One region of the Methylobacterium sp. 17Sr1-1 genome, then DNA from elsewhere that is predicted to be linked to it. Evidence: predicted binding sites of a transcription regulator. Region 1 holds the regulator's gene; the other holds the start of a gene.
The links. The regulator HrcA, encoded in region 1, represses chaperone genes, less so after heat shock. The targets are predictions, from matches to a motif close to GTTAGCACTCNCNNNNNGNGAGTGCTAAC.
Positions count from the first base shown of each region.

Region 1 (3,403 bases):
GCAGGGCGACCCAGGCGCCGGTGATCGCCGCCGTGCGGGTGCCGCCATCGGCCTGGAGCACGTCGCAATCGACCACGATCTGGCGCTCGCCCATCGCCGGCAGGTTGACGACGGCGCGCAGGGACCGGCCGATCAGGCGCTGGATCTCCTGGGTGCGGCCGGAGGGCTTGCCGGCATTGACCTCGCGCCGGTTGCGGTCGTGGGTCGCCCGCGGCAGCATGCTGTACTCGGCGGTGACCCAGCCCTTGCCGGAGCCGCGCAGCCAGGACGGCCCGCGCTCCTCGAGCGAGGCGGTGCACAGCACCTTGGTCTCGCCGAAGGTGACGAGGCACGAGCCCTCGGCGTAGCGCGAGACGCCCCGCTCCAGCGTGACCTTGCGCAGCTCGTCGGGGGCGCGCTTCGAGGGGCGCATGGGCAACTCCTGTCCAGGGCGCCGCGCGCTGACGGCGCGGCGCTTCGATCTGCTAAGGGCCGCGCGCTCTTAGGCGCTGGCGCCGGGGGCGGCAAGGGGAGCCCTCGGGGAGAACGGCCCGGGTCTCCCCCCCTCACCCGTCAGTAGTAGCCGTAACCCCGGTGATGGTGCCGGCCGTGATGGTGGCCCCAGTGCCGGTGGTGGTGATGGTGGCCCCAGTGCCCGTGATGGCGCCGGTGGTGGCCCCAGCCGCCGTGGTGGTGATGGCCGTGCCCCCATCCGTGGTGGTGACCGCGGCCCCCGCCGTGATGGTGGCCGTACTGGACCTGCAGCACCTCGGCCGCTGGCGCCGTCGCGGCGCCTGGCGCGAAGGGCGCCGCCTGGGCGGTGCCCGCCGTGAAGAGACCGCCCGCCACCAGAGCGGCCGCCGCCAGAAGCCGTGTGCCGGCCACCATCGGGTTTCGCATCGTCAGCATCCTCGCCTCCGGATCGTCTCGCCGCACGACGCGTGCGGCCATGGAGACGAGATTGGCGCCGGCGGGCTGAACGCGGTCTGAGACGCGAAGCCGGCTTCCGTTCAGGTGACGACACCCGTCGCGGCCGCGAAACCGGACCGCCGCGCGGCGTCGCGTCCGCTTGCACGGAGCGTCGGCTCGCATCACAGTAAGGGGTCGTTTGGCTCCCGTAGGGTTGATGAACACGCGCGACCTTCCACCCCTGCCCGGCGGCTCCGGACAGGCCCGTGCCATTGCCGAGCTCAACGAGCGCTCGCGGGAAATCTTTCGCCAGATCGTCGAGAGCTACCTCGCCACGGGGGAGCCGGTGGGGTCGCGCAACCTCGCCCGCATCCTGCCGATGGCGCTCTCGCCGGCCTCGATCCGCAACGTGATGTCGGACCTCGAGCAGGCCGGGCTGATCTACGCCCCCCATACCAGCGCCGGCCGGCTCCCCACCGAGCACGGCCTGCGCTTCTTCGTCGACGCGCTGCTCGAGCTCGGCGATGTCGGCCAGGAGGAGAAGGGCCGGATCGAGGCGCAGATGCGCGCCGCCGCCTCGCGCCACACCTTCGAGAGCGCGCTCACCGAGGCCTCGGTGCTGCTCTCGGGCATCTCGCGCGGCGCCGGCGTCGTCGTCACCGCCAAGCAGAACCCGCGGCTGCGCCACATCGAGTTCGTGCGGCTCGATCCCGGCCGCGCCCTGGTGGTGCTCGTCTCCGACGACGGCTCGGTCGAGAACCGCCTGCTCGACCTGCCGCAGGGCCTGCCGGCCGGTGCGCTGCAGGAGGCCTCGAACTTCCTCAACGCCCGGATCCGCGGCCGCACCCTTGGCGAGGTGCGGGGCGAGATCGAGGCCGCGCGGGCGGCGATGAAGCAGGAGCTCGACGAGATCACCGGGCGCCTGGTCGATGCGGGCCTCGCCCGCTCGGTCGGCCCGAGCGAGGAGCGCCAGCTGATCGTGCGCGGCCAGGCCAACCTCCTCGACGACCTGCGGGCGGCCGAGGACCTGGAGCGCATCCGCCTGCTCTTCAACGACCTGGAGAGCCAGAAGGACGTGATCGACCTTCTCTCCCGTGCCGAGGGCGGCGAGGGCGTGCGGATCTTCATCGGCTCGGAGAACAAGCTCTTCTCGCTCTCCGGCTCGTCGATGATCGCGGCGCCGTTCCGGGACGGCAGCCAGACCATCGTCGGCGTCGTCGGCGTCATCGGGCCGACCCGGCTCAACTACGCCCGCATCGTCCCGATGGTCGATTTCACCGCCCGGGTGGTGTCGCGGATGCTGGAGCGCGGGCGCGGCTGAGAGGTCAAGACCGGCGCAAGCGTTTTGTGATGTGGGGAACGCGGAAAAGCTGCTTGTCCCCCGGATTCACAAGGGAGGCGGGCTCCGGCATGGTCCGGGGATGGTTCGCGATTCCCTCCACCCGTGAGCGCCCCGTCCCGCCCCCTGCGCAGCCACCAGCGCAGCCTGTCCGAACTCGTGGGCGCGCTCGCCCGCGGCGAGGCGACGGGCATCACCGACATCCTGGCGGCGGTGACGCCCGGCGGCGGCAAGTCGCTGCTGCCGGTCATCGCGGCATCGAAGCTGATCGCGGCGGGCCTCGTCGACCGGGTGGTCTGGATCGTGCCGCGGGATTCCCTCCGGCTCCAGGCCGAGGAGGCCTTCGCCGATCCGGCCTGGCGGGCGGCTTTGGGCCACGCCCTCTCGGTGCGGGCGGCCGACAACTCGCCCGATCCGAGCCGGGGGCTGGCCGGCTACGTCACCACCTACCAGGCGGTGGCGGCGGCCCCCGCCCTGCACCTTTCCGAGATGCGGCGCCACCGCACCCTCCTCGTCGTCGACGAGGTCCACCACCTGCCGGCCATCGCCGACGGCGAGGCGGGGAGCGAGGCCGCGGCCTGGAGCAGCGCCCTGCTGCCGCTGTTCCGCGAGGCGAGCGTGCGCCTCCTCCTCTCCGGCACCCTGGAGCGGGCGGACGGCCGGCGCATCCTGTGGCTGCCCTACCGGACGGAGGGCGGCGCCCCGGTGCCGGACATCGAGGCCCCGGGCTGGGCCGTGATCGGCTATTCCCGCGCCGAGGCCCTCGCCGAGAAGGCGGTGCTGCCGGTCAATTTCGGGGCACTGGACGGCGAGGCGAGCTGGCTCGAGGGCGGGCGCACCAGCGGCCAGGCCCGGGTCGGCCCGCACCGGCTCTCGGGCTCGGGCCCGAGCGCGACGACGCGGCCGGCCCTGTTCACGGCGCTCCGCACCGGCTTCGCCCGCGACCTGTTGCGCGAGGCGTTCTTCGCCACCCGCCGTGTGCGGGCCGAGCGCCGGCGCAAGCGCGGCCTCAGCGCCACCGAGGCGGTCCGGGGCCTCGGCAAGCTCCTCGTCGTCGCCCCCGATCAGGCGAGCGCGCAGAGCTACCACGCCATGATCCAGGCCTGGATGCCGGAGGAGCAGGCGCGCCGCGACGTGCGCATCGCCACCTCGGCCGAGGCCGACGCCCATGCGGCG
Region 1 covers NZ_CP029552.1:2,400,362-2,403,764, reverse strand. The annotation lists gene rph (ribonuclease PH) at 1-412, opposite strand, end outside; gene DK412_RS10865 (hypothetical protein) at 553-888, opposite strand; gene hrcA (heat-inducible transcriptional repressor HrcA) at 1,106-2,209, shown strand; gene DK412_RS10855 (DEAD/DEAH box helicase family protein) at 2,333-3,403, shown strand, end outside.

Region 2 (3,403 bases), 2.7 Mb from region 1:
CCGGTGGTGACCATCGTGGCGATCCAGAATGCCGGCCCCGCCGCGATGCTGGCGGCGCCTGCGGCCTGGACCTGGAGTCCCGTGGCTGCGCCCGACTGGGCGCTTCTCGTCCTCGTCGGCCTGCTCGGCGTCGCCGGCCACCTCGTGCTCAGCCGCGCCTACGCCAGGGCCGAGGCCTCGCGCCTCGCCGCGATGGAATACACCGCCCTCCTCTGGGCGATCGGCCTCGGCTACGTCGCCTTCGGGGAGGTTCCGGGGGTGGCGACGCTGGCCGGCGCGGGTCTGATCCTGGCCGGGTCGGCGCTGGCCGCGCGGCGGTGAGCGGGGGCCTCGTCGCGTGCCTCGGCGATCCGGACACCCTCCGTGTCATTCCGGGGCCGCGTAGCGGAGCCCGGAATCCAGAACCTCAGTTCGCGCAGGAAATAGCGGCTCGCGCTCCGCCCGATGCTACACCATCAGCGGTTCTGGATCCCGGGCTCCGCTGCGCGGCCCCGGGATGACGCGGAGGGTGGCAGATCGGTCGAGATGATCAGGTGCCGTCGGCCTCAGAACCACCCCTTCAGCTTGAAGTACACCGCCGGGATCAGGGCGCTCGCGGCGATCACCGCGAGCCCGAACGGATAGCCGAACGTCCAGTCCAGCTCCGGCATGTGCTTGAAGTTCATGCCGTAGACCGAGGCCATCAGGGTCGGCGGGATGCCGATCACCGAGACGACCGTGAGCACCCGGAAGGTGTTGTTCTGCTCCATGTTGATCAGGCCGAGCGTCGCGTCGAGCAGGAACTGCACCGTCTCGGACAGCCGGGTCTCGAACTCGTCGAGCGAGGCGACGTCGAGGCGCAGGCTCTCGAAGCGGGCCTTCTCCTCGGCTTTGAGCCAGCCTTCCGCCTCGCCGGCGACGTAAGGCAGGATGCGGCCGAGCCCGAGCAGCGAGGCGCGCAGCTTCGCCAGGGCCTTGCCGCGCCGGCCGATGGCGCGCAGCAGCCGCCGCAGCGCGAGGTCGCGGCGCTTCGGGGCCGAGGCCTCGGTGCGGCCATGGCCGTTGGCGCTGGTGTCGAAGGTGAAGATCCGGGTCGAGAGCGAATCGAGTTCGTCGCTCATCGTCTCGAGGGTGTCGGCGAGGCGGTCGATCAGCTCCTCGACGAGCGCCAGAAAGGTCTCGACGCTGGAGGCAGGCCCGTCCCGCTCGGCCTGGCGCGCCTTCACGGTGTCGAAGGCGGCGAGCGGCTGGAACCGGACGGTGAGCAGCCGCTCCGGCGTCAGCACGAAGCCGAGGGGGCGCAAGGTGAGGTCGTCGTCGCGGAACGAGACCATCGGTGTGCTCAGATAGAAGGCGTCCCGGCGCCGGTTGAGCCGGCGCGAGTTCTGCACCTCGCTCAGCGCCGCGCGGGAGGGCACCCTGAGCCCGGTCGCGGCCTCGGCGAGGGCCGTCTCGGCCTCGCTCGGGTCGTCGAGGTCGAGCCAGGTGCCGTGGGCCGGAAGCGGCGCGGCCGCGCAGGCCTGGCCCTCGGCGACGACCCCATCGGAGCCGTGCAACGTGATCATGAGAGGCAGAGCTCCTGCTCGACGGGTTCGAATGTCCCTCGCCCGTCCATTGTGCCGCGCCAGCCACACGCCAGCGCCTTGACTCGCCCGCGCGGCCCGATTATCTCCACGCCAGCCTTAGCACTCACCTCACGAGAGTGCTAATGCCCGGGTTGGCAGGCGGCTTCGGCGCCAGCACCAACCGCAATGCGTTCTGCGAAGCAAGAGGGCAGCACATGCAATTCCGTCCGCTGCACGACCGTGTCGTCGTCCGTCGCATCGAGAGCGAGGAGAAGACCAAGGGCGGCATCATCATCCCGGACACCGCCAAGGAGAAGCCGCAAGAGGGCGAGATCGTCGCCGTCGGGCCCGGCGCCCGCGACGAGTCCGGCAAGCTGAACCCCCTCGACGTCAAGGCCGGCGACCGCGTCCTGTTCGGCAAGTGGTCGGGCACCGAGGTCAAGATCGACGGCAAGGACCTCCTCATCATGAAGGAGTCCGACATCATGGGCGTGCTGGCCTGACCGCCACCCCCTGATCGCCCTGCAAGCCTGACGGCGGCGCCCCTGTTTCGGGAGCTGACGCCCGAGGGTTTCCCCCCGCAACACCGAGTCACTGAGAGGATTCACCATGGCAGCGAAAGACGTCCGTTTCGCCTCCGACGCCCGCGAGAAGATGCTGCGCGGCGTGGACATCCTGGCGGATGCCGTGAAGGTCACGCTCGGCCCGAAGGGCCGCAACGTCGTGATCGAGAAGAGCTTCGGCGCGCCCCGGATCACCAAGGACGGCGTGACCGTCGCCAAGGAGATCGAGCTCGCCGACAAGTTCGAGAACATGGGCGCCCAGATGGTGCGCGAAGTGGCCTCGAAGACCAACGACATCGCGGGTGACGGCACCACCACCGCGACCGTGCTGGCCCAGGCGATCGTCCGCGAGGGCGCCAAGTACGTCGCCGCCGGCATGAACCCGATGGACCTGAAGCGCGGCATCGACCTCGCCACCCAGGCCGCCGTGAAGGACATCCAGAGCCGCGCCAAGAAGGTGTCGGCCTCGGAGGAGATCGCCCAGGTCGGCACGATCTCGGCCAACGGCGACAAGGACATCGGCGAGATGATCGCCCATGCCATGCAGAAGGTCGGCAACGAGGGCGTGATCACGGTCGAGGAGGCGAAGACCGCCGAGACCGAGCTCGACGTCGTCGAGGGCATGCAGTTCGACCGCGGCTACCTCTCCCCGTACTTCATCACGAATGCGGAGAAGATGATCGCCGAGCTCGAGGATCCCTACATCCTCATCCACGAGAAGAAGCTGTCGTCGCTGCAGGCGATGCTGCCGGTGCTCGAGGCCGTCGTCCAGACCGGCAAGCCGCTGCTGATCGTCGCCGAGGACATCGAGGGCGAGGCGCTCGCCACCCTCGTCGTCAACAAGCTGCGCGGCGGCCTGAAGGTCGCGGCCGTGAAGGCGCCGGGCTTCGGTGACCGTCGCAAGGCCATGCTCGAGGACATCGCGATCCTGACCCAGGGTCAGATGATCGCCGAGGACCTCGGCATCAAGCTCGAGAACGTGACCCTCCCGATGCTCGGCCGCGCCAAGCGCGTCCGCATCGAGAAGGAGAACACCACGATCATCGACGGCGCCGGCGAGAAGGCCGACATCGAGGCCCGCGTCCAGCAGATCAAGGCGCAGATCGAGGAGACCACCTCGGACTACGACCGCGAGAAGCTCCAGGAGCGTCTGGCCAAGCTCGCGGGCGGCGTCGCGGTGATCCGCGTCGGCGGCGCGACCGAGGTCGAGGTCAAGGAGAAGAAGGACCGCGTCGACGACGCCCTCCACGCCACCCGCGCGGCGGTCGAGGAAGGCATCGTTCCCGGCGGCGGCAC
Region 2 covers NZ_CP029552.1:5,141,520-5,144,922, reverse strand. The annotation lists gene DK412_RS23380 (DMT family transporter) at 1-321, shown strand, start outside; gene DK412_RS23375 (magnesium transporter CorA family protein) at 546-1,544, opposite strand; gene groES (co-chaperone GroES) at 1,760-2,047, shown strand; gene groL (chaperonin GroEL) at 2,154-3,403, shown strand, end outside.
Region 2: a site for HrcA is predicted at 1,661-1,689, ahead of groES (co-chaperone GroES). Genes of this name have one in related genera too.